Regions from separate parts of the Arthrobacter pigmenti genome, predicted to be linked through region 3. Evidence: riboswitches for the same ligand, from Rfam matches in the RefSeq annotation. Region 3 holds a riboswitch; each other region holds the start of a gene.

Region 1 (2,232 bases), 650 kb from region 3:
ATCTCCTGCATCGGATTCGACGGCGATTCGAAGAACACCGCCGTGGTGGGAACGCTCAGGGCTTCTTCCCACTGGGCAAGGTCCCAGCCGTCCACGAATACCGTTTCGACGCCCCAGCGCGGGAGAACCTCATTGAGGATCACAAAACAGGACCCGAACAGGCTTCGTGAGGCCACAACGCGGTCGCCGCTGGCCAACAGCGCTCCGAGCGCGGTGAAAACGGCTGACATGCCGCTCGCCGTGGCGAAGCAGGCTTCTGCGCCCTCAAGCAACCGGAGGCGTTCCTGGAACATTGCGACGGTGGGGTTGCCGTACCGGGAGTAGACAAACCGGTCCACATCGCCGGTGAACGCAGCCTCGGCAGCAGCCGCGGAGGAATACACGAAACCTGAGTTCAGGAACAGTGCCTCCGACGTCTCCTCGAAGTTTGAGCGGGCCAGCCCGCCGCGCACGGCGAGGGTGTCGGACGCCCAGGCGGCGACGTCGTCGTCCGGGCGCTGGACAACGGGGTAACCGCCATTGCCGGGGATCGGCTCGGAAGGGGTTGCGGGGGAGAACGACGACGGCGTGGACTCAGTCATCTGCCTTCCCTCCCTTGACCCCGGCGGACTGGGCATGAACCGTGGTCGCCAGGCCGCTGGCGCGCCAGCCGCCGTCAGCCTCGAAACCGTGGAGCACGTTATAAACCGTGTGGCCTGCGGCGGTGGCACTCTTTGCTGCTGCAACCGAGCGGACTCCGGAACGGCAGATGAACAGCAGTTCGCGGCCCTTGAGACCGTCCAGTTGGGAGACGAAGGACTCGTTCCGGGCGCCGTCCGCGCGGTTCCATTCGAGGAACAGGGGAACGGTCCCGGCGTCGGTGAGGTCCGGGACGCCAACCGTGCGCCACTCTTCGGTGGTGCGGACGTCAACCAGGACCGCGCCCTTGCTGACCCGCTCCACCGCCTGACGGGGTGTGACGTCGCCGGCATAACCATTGGCAGGCCGGGGCGTATGTGCTGACTGTTGTGACACTGTGTCTCCTCACGCGTGCACGCTGTTGATCCTTCGAAAGCTGATCCTTGTGCCGAGTATTCACCTGAGGCACCCCGCCGTGATAGAGGGTTGCCGGCCAGCAAGTCAGGGCTTGGCGCTGGCGCTCGTTACTCCCGACTGAACGTAGCACCGGCTCCGGCGACTCTGCCACGCGCCGTCGTAATGTGCAGTAATGCGGCGTCGCGCGTCCGCAAAAGTGCCGCTGTTGCGCGGGTTCGTGGTGACGTCCCCACGATCGTGCGAATCGTCGGCGCGTTTGTGGGGCTAGGAGACGGATTCCACCAGTGCGGACAGCTCGGCCGTGAGGTCCGGCGACATGGTTACAGGTTTACCGTCGAGCGATGCCACTTCCGCCAGGAGCCGCACGCTCGAGATCAGCCACACGCCGTCGGAGGCGAAGAGATCAGCCGGGATGAGCGGCCCGTAGCCGAGTTCCCAGCCCGCATCGCGAGCTGCAGCGAACAGCGCACTCTGCGAGGTTCCAGCCAGGATTCCGCTCTCAAGTTGCGGTGTGATCAGGTGCTTGACGCCGTCGATTACCCGGGCGATGAGGACGGTTGACGTCGGTCCCTCCAGCACCTTGCCGTCCGAGGAGGTGAAGATGACGTCATCCGCACCCTGCGACTTGGCATAACGCAGTGCCGCCATGTTGACGGCGTAGGAGAGGGTCTTCGCGCCTATGAGCAGCCAGGGGGCGCGCTGGGCAGCGGTGCTGTCGTAGCCGCGGTCGAGGAGGAGGACGGCGAGGCGTTTGCCCCGAAGGCCCTTCGGAACGGGAGACACTTGGACCCAGGCGGTGGCTTCCGTGCCGCCCTCGACGCTCTCTTCAACCCCACGGATCGCGACGAGCTTGACCACAAGATCGCCGTCGTCGTCCGCTTCCTGCAGGGCCGTGCCAATGGCACGTTCCCACGCGTCCGAGGCTGGGACGTTCAATGCCAGCGCCTCCGCCGAGGACGCCAGCCGGGCCAGGTGTGCCTGCAGCTTCCGGGGTGCGCCGTTTACCGCGAGCATCGTCTCGAAGATCCCGTCGCCGCGAGTAATGCCGGTGTCGGTAACTTTCAGCTGTGGCTGGGAGGCGTCGGCGATGCGGCCGTCCGGCATTGCGGGGTCGAGGAACACCAGAACTGTCATGCGGTCCAGCCTAGTGCGGCGAGCCCTCATCGAGCGGCCGGATATAGCCGGTTCACGACTGGA
Region 2 (2,232 bases), 1.1 Mb from region 3:
TGGAAACACACCCTGGGCCCACGGGAAGCGATCCTGGATATCGTCACCGATCGTCCCTTTGATGAGGCGGAGGCTGCGGCACTGGAAGACGCGGTGCGGAAGTACGGAGATTTCCTTGGACGTGCGCTGAACGTCCGGTGGCGCTGAACGTTACGCGTCACTGAGTGCTACGCGGCGCCGTCGTCGTCGTCCTCGTAGAAAGCCGCATGCAGCGCGGGCTCAAGCTGCGCTATCTCGGTCAGGAACGCGTCGTGGCCTATTGGCGAAGTGATCGTGTGTACCGTCACTTCGCCCGGCAGCGCGGTCGCGAGTTCGTGTGACTGCGCGGGCCAGTAGAGCCGGTCGGAATCGACGGCCGCGATGAAGAACTGCGCCTGTGCCTTGCTCAGCGCTTCGGGAAGGCTGCCGCGGTCACGTGCCGCGTCGTGGCTCATGAGTGCCTCGGTGAGGACAATGTAGCTGTTGGCGTCGAAGCGCCGGACGAGTTTGTCTGCCTGATGGTCGAGATAACTTTCAATCTGGTAGCGGCCACGCTCCGCCGGAAGCGGGGATCCGAACGGCTCCTCCGCACCCTGCGCGGCGCGCCCGAACCGGTGGGTGAACTCGGGTTCGGACCGGTAGGTGATGTGCGCGATCCGCCGGGCGAGTCCGAGGCCGCCCTCAGGCCCGACGGTGCCGTAGTAGTCTCCCTGCGCGAACTGCGGGTCCAGCCGGATTGCCTGCACCTGTGCCTGTGCGAATGCAATCTGCTCGGCTGTGCTCGCTGCCGCACATGCAATGACTGCACAGCGCTGGACGCGGTCGGGGTAGATGAGCGCCCACTCAAGTGCACGGGCGCCGCCCATTGATCCGCCGATCACCGAATGCCAGGATGGAACTCCCAGCAGATCCGCGAGCAATGCCTCAGCCCGCACGGAATCGCGGACCGTGACAAACGGGAAGCGCGAACCCCACGGTTTCCCATCCGGGTGCAGGGACGCAGGTCCCGTAGAGCCGTAACAGCCGCCGAGCATATTGATGGACACAACGAGGAAGCGATCGGTGTCGATGGTGCGGCCCGGGCCAACCAGGCCGTCCCACCAGCCCTCCTCCTCAGAGTCCCCCCGTGCAACGTGTGAACTGCCCGTGAGCGCGTGCTCGATCAGGACCGCGTTGGAGGCATCCGCGTTCAGGCTCCCCCAGGTCTCATATGCAAGAACGACGTCGGGCAGGTGCCCTCCAGCCTCGAGCGTCATCGGACCGATAGATAACCGCCGGATGGAAGCGTCCCCGTCCAGATCCGGCCGCGGCTGCGCCTGGGTCGTTGTAGTGCCTGTCAAGAGTGCCACCTTCGTAAATCGCGCTTGCGCCTGCACCGTTCGTGCATCGCCTGGTCGTCACCCGGGGCACCCCACCGCGAAGGAGGGTTGCCGGACAGCAAGCCGGGGCTGGCGGCGCAACGCGCCGTACTGTCACTCGTGACCTGGTACAAGAAAACCCGACGGTGCGGAATTGGGCAACTAATGTGACCCGGGGTGAATTTCCGGCCTGTGGACGGAAGCAGGAATGCCGTGCAACATGCTTGAGTGGAGCCGCCGTGTCCCTGGAAGGGGGCGACTCCACTCAAGGGGGACTTCCGTTTCGAAGGTCCCTGGCAGGAAGCGCCGGCGGTCTCGGAACCGGTCTTCCTGTCCGGCAAACTATCCGCGCAAAACCTTGGATTTAGCTTGGGGCTACCCGGGAGCGTCTGTGACTTAGGTAACCCTAAGTCGAGGCCTCCATCACAAAGTGCCAAAATGGGGCCATGCGCCTGGATCATGTCTCTTACGCCTGTGAACCTGACGGTCTCTCTGCCACGGCGGAGCGGATCTCCGAAGCTTTGGGAATCGAATTCGTCAAGGGTGGAGTTCACCCTCGATTCGGAACCCGCAACATGATCTTTCCGCTGGTGAACGGCCAGTACCTCGAGGTGGTTGAGGTACTCGACCACCCTGCGTCGGACAAGGCGCCTTTCGGACAGGCTGTCCGCGCCCGTTCCGAGGCCGGCGGCGGCTGGATGGGCTGGTGCGTCGCGGTTGATGACCTCACGCCGTTCGAGGAGCGCCTCGGCCGCAGCGCCGTTCCCGGCAACCGGAAGTTCCCGGACGGGCAGGAGCTCACCTGGCAGCAGATCGGCATCAAAGGCCTCATCTCGGACCCGCAGGTGCCCTACATGATCCGCTGGGACAACGGCACCGAAGCCATTCATCCCTC
Region 3 (2,232 bases):
GCCGTCGATGAGCGCGGTGCGGAGTTCACCCTCATGGCGCTGCCAGTCCGCTTCGCTGAGCCCTGAGATCACCTGCGTTGCGTGGGCGAGCGCGGCAGCCCCCAGAACGTTCGGCGAGCCGCCCTCATGACGGGCGGGACCGGTTGCCCACGACACGGAGTCCACCCTGACCGTCTTCACCGCTCCGCCGCCGGCCAGGTGCGGGGTTCCCGCATCGAGCCAGTCCGGCCTGCCGACCAGCACGCCAGCACCGTAGGGCGCGTAGAGCTTGTGGCCGGAGAAGGCGACGTAGTCGATCTCATCCCCGGACACATCCAATCGCCGGTGCGGAGCGAGCTGGGCCGCGTCCACGACGATCCGCGCGCCATGAGCGTGCGCAATCTCCGCGAGCCGCCCGATGGGAAGGACCTCACCGGTAACGTTGGAAGCCCCCGTCACCGCTAGCAGGTTGATCCCGCCGGCGGCGAGCTCCCGATCGAGCGCGACGGCGGTGGCATCGACGGTGTCGGCCGCGGTAACGCTGCGGTGCGGCCGCTGAAGCCAGGGAAGAAGGTTGGCGTGGTGCTCCAGGTCGAGGTAGAGGACTTCGCCCTCGCTCGGCACGCACCCGGCGAGCAGGTTCAGGGAATCTGTGGTGTTCCGCGTGAAGATGACGGCGTCATCTGCGCGTCCGCCCACGAAGTCCCGGACAATCCTGCGGGCGTTCTCGTACAGCGATGTAGAAATCTGTGAAGCGTATCCCGCACCCCGATGGACGCTTGCGTAGTACGGCAGCACGCTCTGGACGTAGTCGCTGACCTCCTGGAGTGCCGGTGCCGACGCCGCATAGTCCAGATTCACGTACCGTACGGTGGTGCCGTCGATTAGTGGAGCCGGAAGCTCCCCACCCAGCACCGGAGCGAGGGGATCGGCGGATACCAAGGTTGTCTGGTCTAGGATTGCGTTGCTCATGGAGTAACCCCACAGTGGTCTCAGGGAACCGCCGTTCAGGGAGGTTCCGCGCTTGCCGCATCACTTTCTGGTGCGGCCTGGTCGTCACCCGGGGCACCCCACCGCGGAAGGAGGGTTGCCGGCCAGCAAACCGGGGTTTTGCGCTGGCACTCGTGACCAATGTGTTTCAGCATAGGACAGGTTGGCGTTGCCCTGCAGCATTGTTACAGGGTTACTGGCGGCGGATCCGTTGCGCCGAATACCGCGGATCGGCGGTATTCGGCGCAGGAGGCCTACAAAAGGTCGTCGAGGGCCGGGTTGAGTTTCTTCAGGACCTCGTTGTGCAGCGTGCTGTTCGTTGCCAGCGCATTGCCGCCGAAAGGGCCATCTGAGCCTTCCAGAGACGTGAAGCGGCCACCAGCCTCCGTGACGATCGGTACCAGTGCAGCCATGTCATACAGGTTCAATTCCGGTTCGCACGCAATATCCACTGCTCCCTCGGCGACGAGGCAATAGGACCAGAAGTCACCGTAGGCCCGTGTGCGCCAGACCGAATCGGTGAGCGATACGAACTCATCGAGGTTGCCGCGCTCCCGCCAACCGGAAAGGTTCGAGTAGGAGAGGGATGCGTCTTCCAGCCGTGACACGTTGGACACCCGGAGGCGGGTGGCCGCCGCGAGCGACTTCCCCATAAACGCACCCGTGCCGGTTGCCGCCCACCAGCGCTTGCCAAGGGCCGGCGCACTGACGACGCCCACTACGGGGCGGCCTTCATCGACGAGGGCTATGAGCGTTGCCCATACCGGAACGCCGCGCACGAAGTTCTTGGTGCCGTCGATGGGGTCGATGATCCAGCGCCGCGCGCCGGCACCGCTGCTTCCGAATTCCTCTCCTAGCACTGCATCGCGCGGCCGGGCACGTGAAAGCTGCCCGCGGATCGCTTCCTCTGCAGACTTGTCGGCGTCAGTGACCGGCGTAAAGTCCGGTTTTGTCTCCACCGACAGATCCTGGGCCTTGAACCGGGACATGGTCTGGTCATCCACCGAGTCCGCCATCACGTGGGCAAGGCGCAGGTCATCGTTGTAGCTCTGGAGGTTCATACTTCTCAACCTATCGTGTGGGACGGCGGCCATCCGGGAGCGGAGTGCCATCAGTGGTCATGTGGCGCCGCCGACGAATATCGAGACAGGGCCTTTACGACAGAAGGGCACCGGCCCAAATGGCCGGTGCCCTTCTGAAATGCTGCTAAAGACTAGAGTACGGAGATGTTCTCAGCCTGCGGACCCTTGGGGCCCTGGGTGG

What was found. Region 3 has a riboswitch for S-adenosylmethionine ahead of BJ994_RS09805 (aminotransferase class V-fold PLP-dependent enzyme). Riboswitches for the same ligand answer to the same signal wherever they lie in the genome.
Region 1: it holds a riboswitch for S-adenosylmethionine, as region 3 does, so the genes downstream of both, BJ994_RS12935 (rhodanese-like domain-containing protein) here and BJ994_RS09805 (aminotransferase class V-fold PLP-dependent enzyme) in region 3, are expected to answer to the same signal.
Region 2: it holds a riboswitch for S-adenosylmethionine, as region 3 does, so the genes downstream of both, metX (homoserine O-acetyltransferase MetX) here and BJ994_RS09805 (aminotransferase class V-fold PLP-dependent enzyme) in region 3, are expected to answer to the same signal.

Annotation. Positions count from the first base shown of each region.
Region 1 is NZ_JAATJL010000001.1:2,771,526-2,773,757, reverse strand. Features, by position in the region: gene BJ994_RS12940 (O-succinylhomoserine sulfhydrylase) at 1-581, opposite strand, end outside; gene BJ994_RS12935 (rhodanese-like domain-containing protein) at 574-1,014, opposite strand; SAM riboswitch class IV at 1,021-1,147, opposite strand; gene BJ994_RS12930 (aminodeoxychorismate lyase) at 1,300-2,169, opposite strand.
Region 2 is NZ_JAATJL010000001.1:1,025,020-1,027,251, reverse strand. Features, by position in the region: gene BJ994_RS04710 (DNA glycosylase AlkZ-like family protein) at 1-147, shown strand, start outside; gene metX (homoserine O-acetyltransferase MetX) at 168-1,319, opposite strand; SAM riboswitch class IV at 1,335-1,463, opposite strand; gene BJ994_RS04700 (VOC family protein) at 1,784-2,232, shown strand, end outside.
Region 3 is NZ_JAATJL010000001.1:2,126,176-2,128,407, reverse strand. Features, by position in the region: gene BJ994_RS09805 (aminotransferase class V-fold PLP-dependent enzyme) at 1-951, opposite strand, end outside; SAM riboswitch class IV at 995-1,109, opposite strand; gene hisN (histidinol-phosphatase) at 1,224-2,030, opposite strand; gene BJ994_RS09795 (cold-shock protein) at 2,183-2,232, opposite strand, start outside.